3 regions of the Paracoccus sp. SSJ genome follow, and region 3 is predicted to be linked to each of the others. Evidence: riboswitches for the same ligand, from Rfam matches in the RefSeq annotation. Region 3 holds a riboswitch; each other region holds the start of a gene.
The links. Region 3 has a riboswitch for thiamine pyrophosphate ahead of thiD (bifunctional hydroxymethylpyrimidine kinase/phosphomethylpyrimidine kinase). Riboswitches for the same ligand answer to the same signal wherever they lie in the genome.
Positions count from the first base shown of each region.

Region 1: linked by a shared signal. The riboswitch ahead of thiC (phosphomethylpyrimidine synthase ThiC) and the one ahead of thiD (bifunctional hydroxymethylpyrimidine kinase/phosphomethylpyrimidine kinase) in region 3 are both predicted to bind thiamine pyrophosphate.
Region 2: linked by a shared signal. The riboswitch ahead of QPR87_RS09180 (TenA family protein) and the one ahead of thiD (bifunctional hydroxymethylpyrimidine kinase/phosphomethylpyrimidine kinase) in region 3 are both predicted to bind thiamine pyrophosphate.

Region 1 is NZ_JASSPE010000027.1:28,624-32,840, forward strand. Features, by position in the region: gene QPR87_RS20810 (exopolysaccharide biosynthesis protein) at 1-9, shown strand, start outside; gene thiC (phosphomethylpyrimidine synthase ThiC) at 65-1,864, opposite strand; TPP riboswitch at 1,988-2,118, opposite strand; gene QPR87_RS20820 (efflux transporter outer membrane subunit) at 2,153-3,532, opposite strand; gene QPR87_RS20825 (multidrug efflux RND transporter permease subunit) at 3,634-4,217, opposite strand, start outside.
Region 2 is NZ_JASSPE010000006.1:239,158-243,374, reverse strand. Features, by position in the region: gene hflC (protease modulator HflC) at 1-100, shown strand, start outside; gene QPR87_RS09185 (AI-2E family transporter) at 229-1,419, opposite strand; TPP riboswitch at 1,587-1,718, shown strand; gene QPR87_RS09180 (TenA family protein) at 1,784-2,425, shown strand; gene QPR87_RS09175 (NUDIX hydrolase) at 2,429-2,902, opposite strand; gene QPR87_RS09170 (TIGR02300 family protein) at 2,976-3,299, opposite strand; gene QPR87_RS09165 (M48 family metallopeptidase) at 3,448-4,131, shown strand; gene QPR87_RS09160 (GntR family transcriptional regulator) at 4,177-4,217, shown strand, end outside.
Region 3 is NZ_JASSPE010000005.1:240,922-245,138, reverse strand. Features, by position in the region: gene QPR87_RS07830 (response regulator transcription factor) at 1-350, shown strand, start outside; gene aroQ (type II 3-dehydroquinate dehydratase) at 378-812, shown strand; gene QPR87_RS07820 (L,D-transpeptidase family protein) at 877-1,443, opposite strand; gene QPR87_RS07815 (HAD family hydrolase) at 1,539-2,141, opposite strand; TPP riboswitch at 2,266-2,369, shown strand; gene thiD (bifunctional hydroxymethylpyrimidine kinase/phosphomethylpyrimidine kinase) at 2,437-3,264, shown strand; gene QPR87_RS07805 (FAD-dependent oxidoreductase) at 3,261-4,217, shown strand, end outside.

The DNA.
Region 1 (4,217 bases), on a different contig from region 3:
CTTGCCTGACCGCGCACGAAACGCCAAGGCAGGCGGGCGCGGCCAGAAGCCGCGCCCCCGCGGATCAATCGGCCGCCTCCGCCACGCTTTCCGCAACCGGCAGGTAAAGCGCCCCGCCCTCGCGGAACTTCTCGGCCATGCGCGCCATGCCGGCCTGCTTTTCAGCCTCGGCCCGAATGTCGTGCGAGATCCGCATCGAGCAGAACTTCGGCCCGCACATCGAACAGAAATGCGCCAGCTTGTGCACCTCTTTCGGCAGCGTCTCGTCATGCATGGCCTGCGCGGTGTCCGGGTCCAGGCCCAGGTTGAACTGGTCCTGCCAGCGGAACTCGAACCGTGCGCGCGACAGCGCATCGTCGCGCCGCTGCGCCCCGGGATGGCCCTTGGCCAGATCGGCGGCATGGGCGGCCAGCTTGTAGGTGATGACGCCGGTCTTGACGTCGTCGCGGTCGGGCAGGCCCAGATGCTCCTTGGGCGTGACATAGCACAGCATCGCCGTGCCGAACCAGCCGATCATCGCCGCCCCGATGGCCGAGGTGATGTGGTCGTAGCCCGGTGCGATGTCGGTGGTCAGCGGGCCAAGCGTATAGAACGGCGCCTCGTGGCAATGCCGCAGCTGCTCCTCCATATTGGCCTTGATCTTGTGCATCGGCACATGGCCCGGCCCCTCGATCATCACCTGGCAATCCCGCGCCCAGGCGATCTTCGTCAGCTCGCCCAGGGTGCGCAGTTCGGCAAATTGCGCCTCGTCATTGGCATCGGCGATCGAGCCGGGACGCAGCCCGTCGCCCAGGCTGAAGCTGACGTCATAGGCCCGCATGATCTCGCAGATCTCGTCGAAGCGTTCATAAAGGAAGCTCTCGCGGTGGTGGTGCAGGCACCATTTCGCCATGATCGAGCCGCCGCGGCTGACGATCCCCGTCACCCGCCGCGCGGTCAGCGGGATCATGTGCAGCCGCACCCCGGCATGGATGGTGAAATAGTCCACGCCCTGCTCGGCCTGTTCGACCAGCGTGTCGCGAAACACCTCCCAGCTCAGATCCTCGGCCACGCCGCCGACCTTCTCCAGCGCCTGATACAGCGGCACGGTGCCGATGGGCACCGGCGCGTTGCGGATGATCCAGTCGCGGATGTTGTGGATGTTGCGGCCGGTGGACAGGTCCATCACCGTGTCCGCGCCCCAGCGGATCGCCCAGACCATCTTTTCGACCTCCTCCTCCATGCTGGAGGTGACGGCGGAGTTGCCGATATTGGCGTTGATCTTGACCTTGAAATTGCGGCCGATGATCATCGGCTCCAACTCGCGGTGGTTGATGTTGGCCGGGATGATGGCGCGGCCGGCGGCGATCTCGGCCCGCACGAATTCCGGCGTCACCAGATCGGGCAGCTCGGCCCCCATCGGCGCGCCGTCGCGGGCATGGGCGGCCAGCCGCCCCTCGTTCTCGCGGATGGCCGCGAACTCCATCTCGGGGGTGACGATGCCGGCGCGGGCATAGGCCAGCTGCGTCACCGCCCGGCCCGCCGCCGCGCACAGGGGATCGCGGCGCAGCGGAAAGGCGGGGGTCAGCCGCGCGCCCTCGGCAAAGCCGTTGTCGGCGGCGGTGACCTGCCGGCCGGGATAGGGCGCCACGTCGCCGCGCCGCAGCTGCCAGTCGCCGCGCAGGTCCGGCAGGCCGCGGGCGATGTCGGCCTGCACCGCCGCGTCGGTATAGGGGCCGGAGCTGTCATAGACGACCAGCGGCGGCTCGTTCGAGACGGCGATCTCGCGCATGGGCACGCGGATGTCGTGCAGGCTGCCCGGCACATGGATCTTGCGCGATCCGGGCAGCGGGCCGGTGGTGATTTGCGGGATGGTCTGGCTCATCTGGTCCTCCTTCGGCGAAAGACCCAGAGGAAAACAGGGCAGAAAGGGACCATGCCGGCCCCGCGGATCACGCGCAAAGGGCCCGATGGCCCGAAAGGACCACCCCGCGATCTGCATATGGGGAAAGCTGCCCTTCGGTCTTCCTACGCCAGCATCAACTGGGTCAGGTTCAAAGGGTCGCTTCACCGGAACCGCCCATGGGCGGTCCCTGTCAGCCTCTCAGTCCCCTAGGCGGGACTCCCCTGACGTGAGGGGAGCATGGCCGTTTCCCGCCGGGCGGTCAATCCCTCAGGTGGCGGGCAGGCCGACACCCCCGGCCGAGGCGGCGCTGAGCGCGACGAAGTTCAGCGCCTGCTGGCGCACCGCCGCGGCCAGTTCCTGCCGGGCCGACAGCAGGCTGCGCTCGGCATCCAGGACCGGGAAGAAATCCGCCTCGCCCAGCTCATAGGAGCTGCGGGTCAGGTTCACCGTCTCGCGCGCGTTCTCGACCAGCCGCGATTGCGCGGCGACGGCGCGGGCGTCGCGGTTATAGCCGGCCAGCGCGTTCTCGACCTCCTCGACCGCGCCCAGGACCGAGGCCTGCCAGGCCAGCCGCGCCTGTTCCGCCCGCGCCTGCGCGGCGGAAAGCTGCGCCTGGTTCGCCCCGCCCGAGAACAGCGGCAGCGAGATCTGCGGCCCGAAGCCCCAGCTCTTGCTGCTGCCGCCGCCGCCGATATTCGTCGGCGTGATCGAGCCGGACAGCGTCAGCCGCGGATAGAAGGCCGCCTGCGCCTCGCCCACATCGGCGGCGGCGGCGGCCAGGTTGCGCTCGGCCATGCGCACGTCGGGGCGCACCCGGACCACGTCGGCCGGCACGCCGACGCTGGCGCTGTAGCGGGCGCGCGGCTGGCCGCCGCCCTGGCGCAGCTGCGCCGCCAGATCGGCGCTGCGCCCGGCGGTCAGCGTGGCCAGCCGGTTCACCGACTGGTCGAAGCCGACCTCCAGCCCCGGCAGCGCCGCCTCGGCCTGCGCCACCAGTTGCTCGGCCTGCAGCACCTCCAGCCGCGAGACGCTGCCGAAGGCGTCCTGGGTGCGGGTCATCTCCAGCGTGCGCTTGCGGCTGGTCAGGCTTTGCCGGGTCAGCGCCAGCGCCTCCTGGTAATAGCGCGCGTCGACATAGGCCGAGGCGATGGCGCTGGCCACGGTCAGCCGCGCCACCTCGGCCGACAGATAGGCCGCGTCCAGCCGGGCCGAGGCGCCCTGCCGCGCCGCCCGGTTCTGGCCGAACAGATCGACCAGCCAGGACACGCCCAGCGTGGCCGAGCTGCTTTCGACGATGCCGGTCTCGCTGCGGTTGCGCGCCGCCGCGCCCTGCGCATCGACCTGCGGCAGGTCGCTGGCGCCGACCAGCCGCGCATTGGCCTGGGCCTCGCGGATGGTGGCGACGGCGGTCTGCACGTCCAGGTTGCGATTCAGTCCGGCGGCGATCAGCCCGTCCAGCCGCTTGTCGCGGAACGCCGCCCACCAGGCGTTGGCGCCGGCGCGGCGGGCCGGGGAACTGGCGGCGAAGGCGCCGGCCACCTCGGCGCGGGGCGCGGTATGGCTGACCGGGTTGCAGGCGGCCAGCGCCAGGGTCGAGACAAGCCCGCCCAGCAGGCCGCGGCGGGAAAGAGGCAAGGTCTGGATCATCCGAAACTCTCTGTTGAACGCGGCCCGGCTGGGGCCGCGGAAAGGGAAATGGCGGCACGGGCGGCCTTGGTCCCGCCCGTGCCTTGCGGCGGCGCCGGAGCCTAGCCCGCCGTATCGGCCTGCGGCCCGGCCGCCGTCCTGCCGCCGGTCAGCCGGCTGACCCCGCCCAGCACGAAGACGAAGAACACCGGCACGAAGAACACCGCCAGCACCGTGGCCGCGACCATGCCGCCGATCACCCCGGTGCCGATGGCGTTCTGGCTGGCCGCCGAGGGTCCGGTGGCGATGGCCAGCGGCACCACGCCCAGCGTGAAGGCCAGCGAGGTCATCAGGATCGGGCGAAAGCGCAGCTTCGCCGCCGTCACCGCCGCGTCGATCAGGCTTTGCCCCTGCTCGCGCAGGTCCTTGGCGAACTCGACGATCAGAATGGCGTTCTTGGCGGAAAGCCCGATGATCGCGATCAGCCCCACCTTGAAATAGATGTCGTTGGGCATGTCGCGCAGCATGACGGCGACGACGCAGCCCAGGACGCCCAGCGGCACCACCAGCATCACCGAAAGCGGGATCGACCAGCTTTCGTAAAGCCCCGAAAGCAGCAGGAAGACGAACAGGATGCTCATCGCGTAAAGCAGCGTCGCCTGGCTACCGGCCTGGATCTCCTCCAGCGACTGCCCGGTCCATTCAT
Region 2 (4,217 bases), on a different contig from region 3:
CGCCGGTGCCGGCGTGACGCTGACGCCGCTGCCCGAATCCCTGGCCGCGCCGCCGCAGGAAGAGCCGGTGGTGCCCCCGGCGCCGCTTCCGGCGGACTGATCCGGGCGCGGGCCCGGGACGGGAAACCGGCCGGAACAGGAAAGCGCAACAGGAAAGGCGGGACGCATCTGCGCCCCGCCTTTTTTCATGTCTCGGCACTTCACGCTCCGGTGTTGGTCACGCGCCGGTCATTCCAGCCCGATCAGCTTGCTGTCCTGCCGCTGCTCCTCTTCGGAGAGTTCGCGCTGCCATTCCCGCCAGATCGAGACCAGCAGCGCCATCAGCACCGGCCCGACGAACAGCCCGACGATGCCCATGGTCTTGACCCCGCCGATCAGGCCGAAAAAGGTCGGCAGGAAAGGCAGCTTGACCGGGCCGCCGACCAGGACCGGGCGGATGGTCTTGTCCACGACGAACAGCTCGCAAGTGCCCCAGACGAACAGCGCCGCCCCCGCGACGGGCGAGCCGCTGGCCACCAGATAGATCGAAACCAGCGTGAAGCTGAGCGGCGCTCCGCCCGGGATCAGCGCCATGAAGCCGGTGATGACCCCGAAGGTCACCGGCGAGGGCACGCCCGCCAGCCAATAGGCGATGCCCAGGATCACCCCTTCGCCGATGGCGATCAGCGTCATGCCGGTCACGGTCGAGCTGATCGTCGCGGGCACCACGCGCGACAGCCTGCTCCAGCGGTCGGGCAGGATGCGGCGCCCGACCTGGTCGATCTGCGCCACGATCTTGTCGCCGTCGCGATAAAGCACGAACAGCGTGATCAGCATGAACAGCAGCGTCAGCGCCAGGTGGAAGGCCAGCGTTCCCGCCGTCACCGCGCCGCGATAGATCGCCCCGATATTCGAGCCGCTGACCAGTTGCACGATCTCGCTGATGCCGCCGGGGCGGCCGATATAGGTCTGCCAGTTCTCGTCCAGCCAGTCGCCGATCTGCGGCAGGTCGACCATCCAGCCCGGTGTCGCGGCACCCGAGCTGTTGACCAGGATCGCCCAGTTGATCCAGTCGCGCAACTCGCGGAAGGCATAGATCAGCGCCATGGCGATGGGGATCAGCAGGAAACAGACCAGCACCAGCACCAGCGCCGCCGCCGCCCAGGTGCGGCCCAGGTTCAGCTGATGGGCCGCACGCTCGCGCAGCGGCCAGCTGGCCAGCGCGATCACCATGGCGGCCAGCACGGGCACCAGGAAGCCGTGGAAGAAATAGATCGAGGCCGCCACGATGGCCAGCAGCAGCCAGCGTGCGGCCGAGATATTGGTCAGCAAGGGGGGGCGATGCACGCGCAGCCCGACCTGTTTGGGGCTTTGCCGCGGTGCGGCGGGATCGTTCAGCTCTGTCGCGGTCGTGGGTTTCGGCATTTCGCCTGTCGTCATGGTCCCGATCCTGGCTGGGGGCGGGTCGCGCCCTCCCTGCGGCAACGAGATAACATCTCGCCCCCGGCTGCAAGCCGGAATGCCGCGCCATGGCCGGTTGCCTGCGGATTTCGCGGCTCACGATCTTGTGGGAAGCGCGTGACAGGCGCCGCCGCCCGCGCTAGTCTGGCGCCACCAAGGGGAGCCCCGGCAAGGGGCTGAGAAACCGCTGGCCTCGATCGTCCCGGCGACGGGCGGCGCGGTGACCCTTCGAACCTGACCCGGATCATGCCGGCGGAGGAATGGGAAAGATGCACCTGCCTTTTGCCGGCCTCACCGCGAGGCCGCCCGCACCGACGGTCTCGCCCCAAGCCATGAGGGCATGATGACCGAAACCTTCTTTGAGACCCTGCGCGGCGAATGCGCGACCGATTGGTCCGCCGCCGTGAACCATCGCTTCGTGCGAGAGCTTTGCGACGGCAGCATCGCGGATGCGGCGATGGCGCGCTATCTGGTGCAGGACCACCGCTTTCTCGATGCCTTCCTGACGCTTTTGGGTGCGGCCATCGCCTCGGCCGACCGTTTCGAATCGCGGCTGCGTTTCGGGCGCTTCGCCGGCATGGTCTCGGGCGAGGAGAACGACTATTTCCTGCGCGCCTTTGCCGCGCTTGGCGTCAGCGCGGCGGATCGCGCCGCCATTCCCGACAGCGCCCCTACCGCGGGCTTTCAGGCGCTGATGCGCGAGGCGGCGGCGACGCGCGCCTATCCGGCCGTTCTGGCGGTGCTGAACGTGGCCGAGGGGCTTTACCTCGACTGGGCCATGCGCGCGTCCCGGCCGCTGCCGGAGAACTTCGTCCATGCCGAATGGATCACGCTGCACGACAATCCCTTCTTCCGCGATTTCGTGGGCTTCCTGCGGGACGAGTTCGACCGCGTCGGGCCCGAGGCGGCGGATCAGGCGCGGGACTTCTTCAGCCGTGCCGTCCGGCTTGAGCGGGAATTTTTCGATGATGCCTACGCGGGCTAGCGATCAATCCTCGATGATTTCCACATCGGGCGGGCTGCCGGGCGGCCCGCTTTCCCGATAATCCAGCACGATGCGCAAAAGCCCGGCCGGAGCCAGCCGCTCGGATGTGTGGCGCATCTCGGCCAGGCTCCACCAGCGGAATTCGCGGATGGTGGCGGCCTCGGGGGCGTTCTGGATCGCCGGCGTGAAATCCGGGGTCTCGATCAGGAAATAATCCTCGGACTGCCGCCAGCGCTGCTGGTGCAGCGTCATCGCCACGCGTCGCCTCCAGACCAGCGGGCCGATGGCGGGCAGGGCGAAGCCCAGTTCCTCGGCCAGTTCGCGGCGCAGGGTCTGTTCGGGCGTCTCGCCGGGCTCCGCGCCGCCGCCGGGGGTGATCCACCAGTCGCCGCCGCCGTAATCGACCCGCATCAGCAGCACCCGGTCGTCCGGGGTCAGCAGGATGGCGCGCATGGCCTGTCTGTCGATGATCCGCATGTTCGGCCGCCATGAAAAAGGCCCCGGCCGCGCGGGTTGCGCTCCGGGGCCCCAGATTGGTCAGGACGAGGGCTTACTCGTCGTCATTGTCCGGCACGTCGGCGATGTCCTCCAGCGACATGTCGCCATCGTCATCGTCGTCGTCCAGCAGATCGTCGTCCAGATCGCCGGTGTCGGCGTCATCGTCCAGATCGTCGTCATCGACCAGAGCGGTCCGGTCTTCCTCGCGCGAGGCGGCCTTTTCCGAAATCAGCGAGCGCGAGCGGCCGTTGGTCAGGCTTTCCACCGTGAATTCTGCACCGCAGGCCGGGCAGGTCATCGGGTCGTTCGTCAGGTCGTAAAAGCGCGTCGCGCAATGGGGGCAAAGGCGTTTCGTGCCCCATTCCTCTTTGGGCATGGTGTTCTCTTTCTGCCGCGTTCAGCTAAATCCGCTGTCCCCTGCCACAGCCGGGGCAGGCTGTCAAAGCCTTTTCCCCCTTGCAGGCCGGTAGCGGTGCGGGGGAAACATGGGCAGAGGGGCGGCCCTTCGCAAGATGCGGGAAAATATGGACAGGATTCTGGTCGGAGGCGACATTCCGGTGACGCTGCGGCGCTCGGCCCGCGCGCGTCGCATGACCCTGCGCGTGGCGCGCGCGGGCGGAGAGGTGGTGCTGACCCTGCCCAGCCGCGCCAGCCTGTCCGATGGTCGCGCCTTTGCCGAGTCGCGGGCCGAATGGCTGCGCCAGACCCGGGCCGGGATGCCGCCGCTGCGCCTGGTGGATCATGGCGCCCTGCTGCCCGTCGAGGGCCGCCAGCGGCGGATCCTGCCCCATGGCGGGCGCAGGGTGGAACTGGCGGACGAGGCGCTGCTGGTGCCGCAGGGCCGTCCCCCCGGCGTGCTGGTCGAGACCTGGCTGAAGCATCTGGCGCAGGCACGGCTGATTTCGGCCTGCGGCCGCCATGCCGAGGCGCTGGGGCGCGGTTTTCGCGCGCTCGCGCTGCGCGATACCCGCTCGCGCTGGGGCAGCTGCACCCATGACGGGCGGCTGATGTTTTCGTGGCGGTTGGCCATGGCGCCGCCCGAGGTGCTGGACTATGTCGCCGCGCATGAGGTGGCGCATCTGCTGCATATGGATCACTCCGCCGCCTTCTGGGCCGCGACCGGCCGGTTGAGGCCCGATTATGCACGCCATCGCGACTGGTTGCGCCAGCATGGGCATGAACTGCTGGCCTGGCGCTTCCGCTCCTGACCGGGGCGGCTTGACGGCGGCCGGATTTGTGATCACAGATGGCGCATGACTGTTACGCGTTCCTCGGAAAGTTCGGCCCATGAGCG
Region 3 (4,217 bases):
GGCTGCGCAAGCCGCAGCGCGAGACGGGCCCCGGCCGCCAGCAGATCCGCTTTGCCGGCTGGTCCGCGGATTTCGACCGCTATACGCTGACCTCGCCCGAAGGGGCCGAGACCCCGATCAGCCATGCCGAGGCCGAGGTGCTGCGGCTGTTTCTCGACAATCCGCGCCGGCTGATCTCGCGCGCGCAGATGCTGGAAACGCTGGGAGGCACGGCGGGCGAAAGCTTCGACCGGGCGATGGACGTGCGCATCTCGCGCCTGCGCACCAAGCTGGGCGAGGACCCCAAGAACCCGCGCCTGATCAAGACGATCTACGGCGCGGGCTATATCTTCCTGGCCGAACTGGGCTAGATTGCCCCCATCTTCGCGGAGAACGCCATGCCCACCGTCTATGTCCTGAACGGCCCGAACCTGAACCTCCTGGGCCAGCGCCAGCCCGAGATCTATGGCAGCACCACGCTGGCCGACGTGGAACGCGACTGCAAGGCGCTGGGGGCCGAGCTGGGGCTGGAGATCGCCTTCCACCAGTCGAACCACGAGGGCGCGATCATCGACCTGATCCACGAGGCGCGGCTGAAGGCGCAGGCCATCGTCATCAACCCGGCCGCCTTTACCCATACCTCGGTCGTGATCCTGGACGCGCTGAACACCTTCGACGGGCCGGTGATCGAGGTGCATATCTCGAACGTCCACAAGCGCGAAAGCTTCCGGCACCATTCCTATGTCAGCCTGCGCGCCGAGGGCGTGATCGCCGGCTTCGGCATACACGGCTACCTGCTGGCGCTGCGCCATGTGGCGAAGCTGGTGGGATAGGCGGCTCCTGCGGCACCGGCATCGCTCGAACACGGCGACCCGACGCAGCCCCGGCGCGCGGGATTCACGGCGCCCATTCGGCCTTGATCGTTATCGAGGTGCCATTCGGCGTCAGGGACCAGATTTCCCGCATCTCGTCGTTGGTCACGGCAATGCAGCCATCGGTCCAGTCCAACAGCCGATGCAACCGGCCCATCGCCCCCCATCCGTTGGGCAGGCCATGGATCATGATATTCCCGCCCGGACTGTATCCCGCCTGCCGCGCCCGTTCGCTGTCCTCGGCATTGGGATAGGAAACGTGCAGGCTGAGATGGGCGATAGAGCGGGGATTGCGCCAATCGATCCGATAGGTGCCCTCGGGCGTCCGCTCGTCCCCTTCCCGCTGCTTGTGGCCCTGGTTCCAGTTTGATCCCATGGCGATGCGATAGGTTTTCAGGATTCTATCGCCACGCAGCAGATACATGGTCTTGTCGCCCTTCGAGACGACGATGCGATCCGCCTGCTGTTCCGGCAGGGCATAGGCCGGGGGCTGGCCCGAGCCGATCCTTGCCATCACCTTGGTATAGCCGACCGCCGCTCCTGCCAGAAGCAGCAGGGCAACGGGGATGAAATAGAGGGAACGGTATCGCAAAGGGTCAACTCACTGCCAACTGCGCCCATGCTGGCAAGAAAGCGCCGCAGGTTCAATGACCCCGGCGCGACAGCCACCTGAGCAGGGCGCGACGCTCAAATCACCCCGCGCCGCGCCAGCTCCTCGCCCAGCGCCTCGGCGCCCGTAAAGTGGATCGCGTCGATGCCCAGCGCGCGGGCGCCCTCGGCATTGGCCGCGCTGTCGTCGATGAAGATGCAATCCTCGGCCACCAGCCCGTTGCGATCCATCAGCAGCCGATAGATCGCCGGCTCGGGCTTCAGCACGCCGACCTGGCCCGAGACCAGGATATCGGCAAAAAGCCCGCCCAGCCGGGGATGCAGTTCCAGCGCATGCGGCCAGGTTTCGGCCGACCAGTTGGTCAGCGCATAAAGCGGCACGCCGCGCGCCAGAAGCGCCTCGGCAATCGCCCAGGTGCCGGGCACGGTCTTTTCGATGGCGACCGGAAAGGCCAGCGGATAGCCGGCCAGATGCCGCGCCTCGTCGCCATGGACGGCGCGGGCGGCGGCCACCCCCTCGGCAAAGCTGCGCCCACCGTCCTGTATCCGGTTCCAGTCGGCAAAACCGATGCGCTTCATCCAGGCCTCGGCCTCGGCCCGGCTGGTGAACACATCCGCAAAGGCCAGTGCCGGATCCCAGTCGATCAGCACCCCACCCAGGTCGAAGATCACGCTTTTCATCGCATCCTTCCGTTTCCGTCGGGCACAGATCGGCCCGAATGGCCGGTGCTGTAAAGCCCGAAAAATCGCCGCCCGCCGTCTCCCTTGCAAAGCGGGGCGCCAGGGCCTAGTGTCACGCGGAAGACTCATACACTTGGGGAGCCTCGCACGAGGCTGAGAGGTGCCCGGCACCGACCCATCGAACCTGATCCGGGTCATGCCGGCGTAGGGAAGGGTAGAGTGAAGCGGCCCTGATACCTTGGCCGCCACCCATCCGCCCCGCGTCCCCATGCCCGGCCGAAACGAAAGGCGGGCCATGTCGGGATTGCAGCCCCATCCCATCGCACTGACCATCGCCGGCTCGGACAGCGGCGGCGGCGCCGGAATCCAGGCGGACCTGAAGACCTTCTCGGCGCTGGGCGTCTATGGCGCCTCGGTGATCACCGCGATCACCGCGCAGAACACCCGCACCGTCGCCGCGGTCGAGCCCGTCAGCCCGGCCATGGTCGCGGCCCAGATCGACGCGGTCTTCGGCGATCTGGAGGTGCGCGCGATCAAGATCGGCATGGTCGGCGGCGTGGATGCGATCACGGTCGTCGCCGACCGGCTGGCCGCGCTTCTGGCGGACAATCCGGTGCCGGTGGTGCTGGACCCGGTGATGGTGGCGAAATCCGGCGACGCGCTTTTGCCGGACGAGGCCGTCTCGGCGCTGCGCGAGCAGTTGATCCCGCTGGCGACCGTGCTGACCCCGAACCTGCCCGAGGCGGCGCGCCTTCTGGACCGCGAGCCCGCCGCGACGCCCGAAGAGATGCGCCGGCAAGGCGAGGCGCTGCGCGCGCTGGGCGCCGCCCATGTGCTGATGAAGGGCGGCCATGCGACCGAGGACACCTGCACCGACCTGCTGGTCGGGTCCGAACCCCTGATCCTGACCGCACCGCGCCAGCAGACCCACAACACCCACGGCACCGGCTGTTCGCTGTCCTCGGCCATCGCGGCGGGGCTGGCGCAGGGGCTGACGGTGGCGCAGGCCGCGACCCGCGCCCATGGCTGGCTGCAAGGCGCCATCGCCCGCGCCGATGAGCTGGCGGTCGGGCTGGGTCATGGCCCGGTGCATCATTTCCACCAGCTCTGGAGGCAGGCATGAACCAGATCACCATCCTGGGCTCTGGGGTGATGGGGCTTTGCATCGCCACCGAACTGGCCGCACGCGGAATCGCACCGCGCATCGTCGACCCCGCCGGCAAGCCCGGCTCACAGGCTTGCAGCTGGCGCGCCGGGGGCATGCTGGCGCCTTATTGCGAGGCGGAAAGCGCCGAGCCGGTGGTCCTGCGCCTGGGCGTCGATGCCGCAGACTGGTGGCAGGCGAACGGCGCCGAAGTCGTCCGTCGCGGCACGCTGGTCCTGGCCCCCTCGCGCGACCGGGCGGAACTCGACCGCTTCGCCCGGCTGACCGAGGCGCATCAACCCGTCGCCGCCGAGGAAATCGCGGCGCTGGAGCCCGAACTGGCCGGCCGTTTCCCGCGCGGGCTGCATTTCGCCACCGAGGCGCATCTGAACCCGCGCGCCGCACTGCTGGCGCTGCGCGACAGACTGGAGGCGCAGGGCATTCGCATCGAGACCGAGGGCAATCCCACCGGGATGGTCGTCGATGCACGCGGCCTTGCCGCCCGCGACGAACTCCACGACCTGCGCGGCGTGCGCGGCGAGATGCTGGTGATCCGCTGCCCCGAGGTGACCCTGACCCGCACCGTCCGCCTGCTGCATCCGCGCATCCCGCTTTATGTCGTGCCGCGCGGCGAGGGCGTCTACATGATCGGCGCCACCATGCTGGAGACCGGCGGCAAGTATCGCGTCACCGCCCGCTCGGCGGTCGAGATGCTTTCCGCCGCCTATGCCCTGCATCCCGGCTTTGCCGAGGCCGAGATCCTGGAGCTTGGCTCGGATGCGCGCCCCGCATTCCCCGACAACCTGCCCCGCCTGCGCCGGCGCGGCGGCACGCTTTACGCAAACGGCCTTTACCGCCACGGCTATCTTCTGGCCCCCGCCGTGGCCCGCATGGCCGCCGATTACCTTGTCGAGGGCCGGAAACCGGAGTTC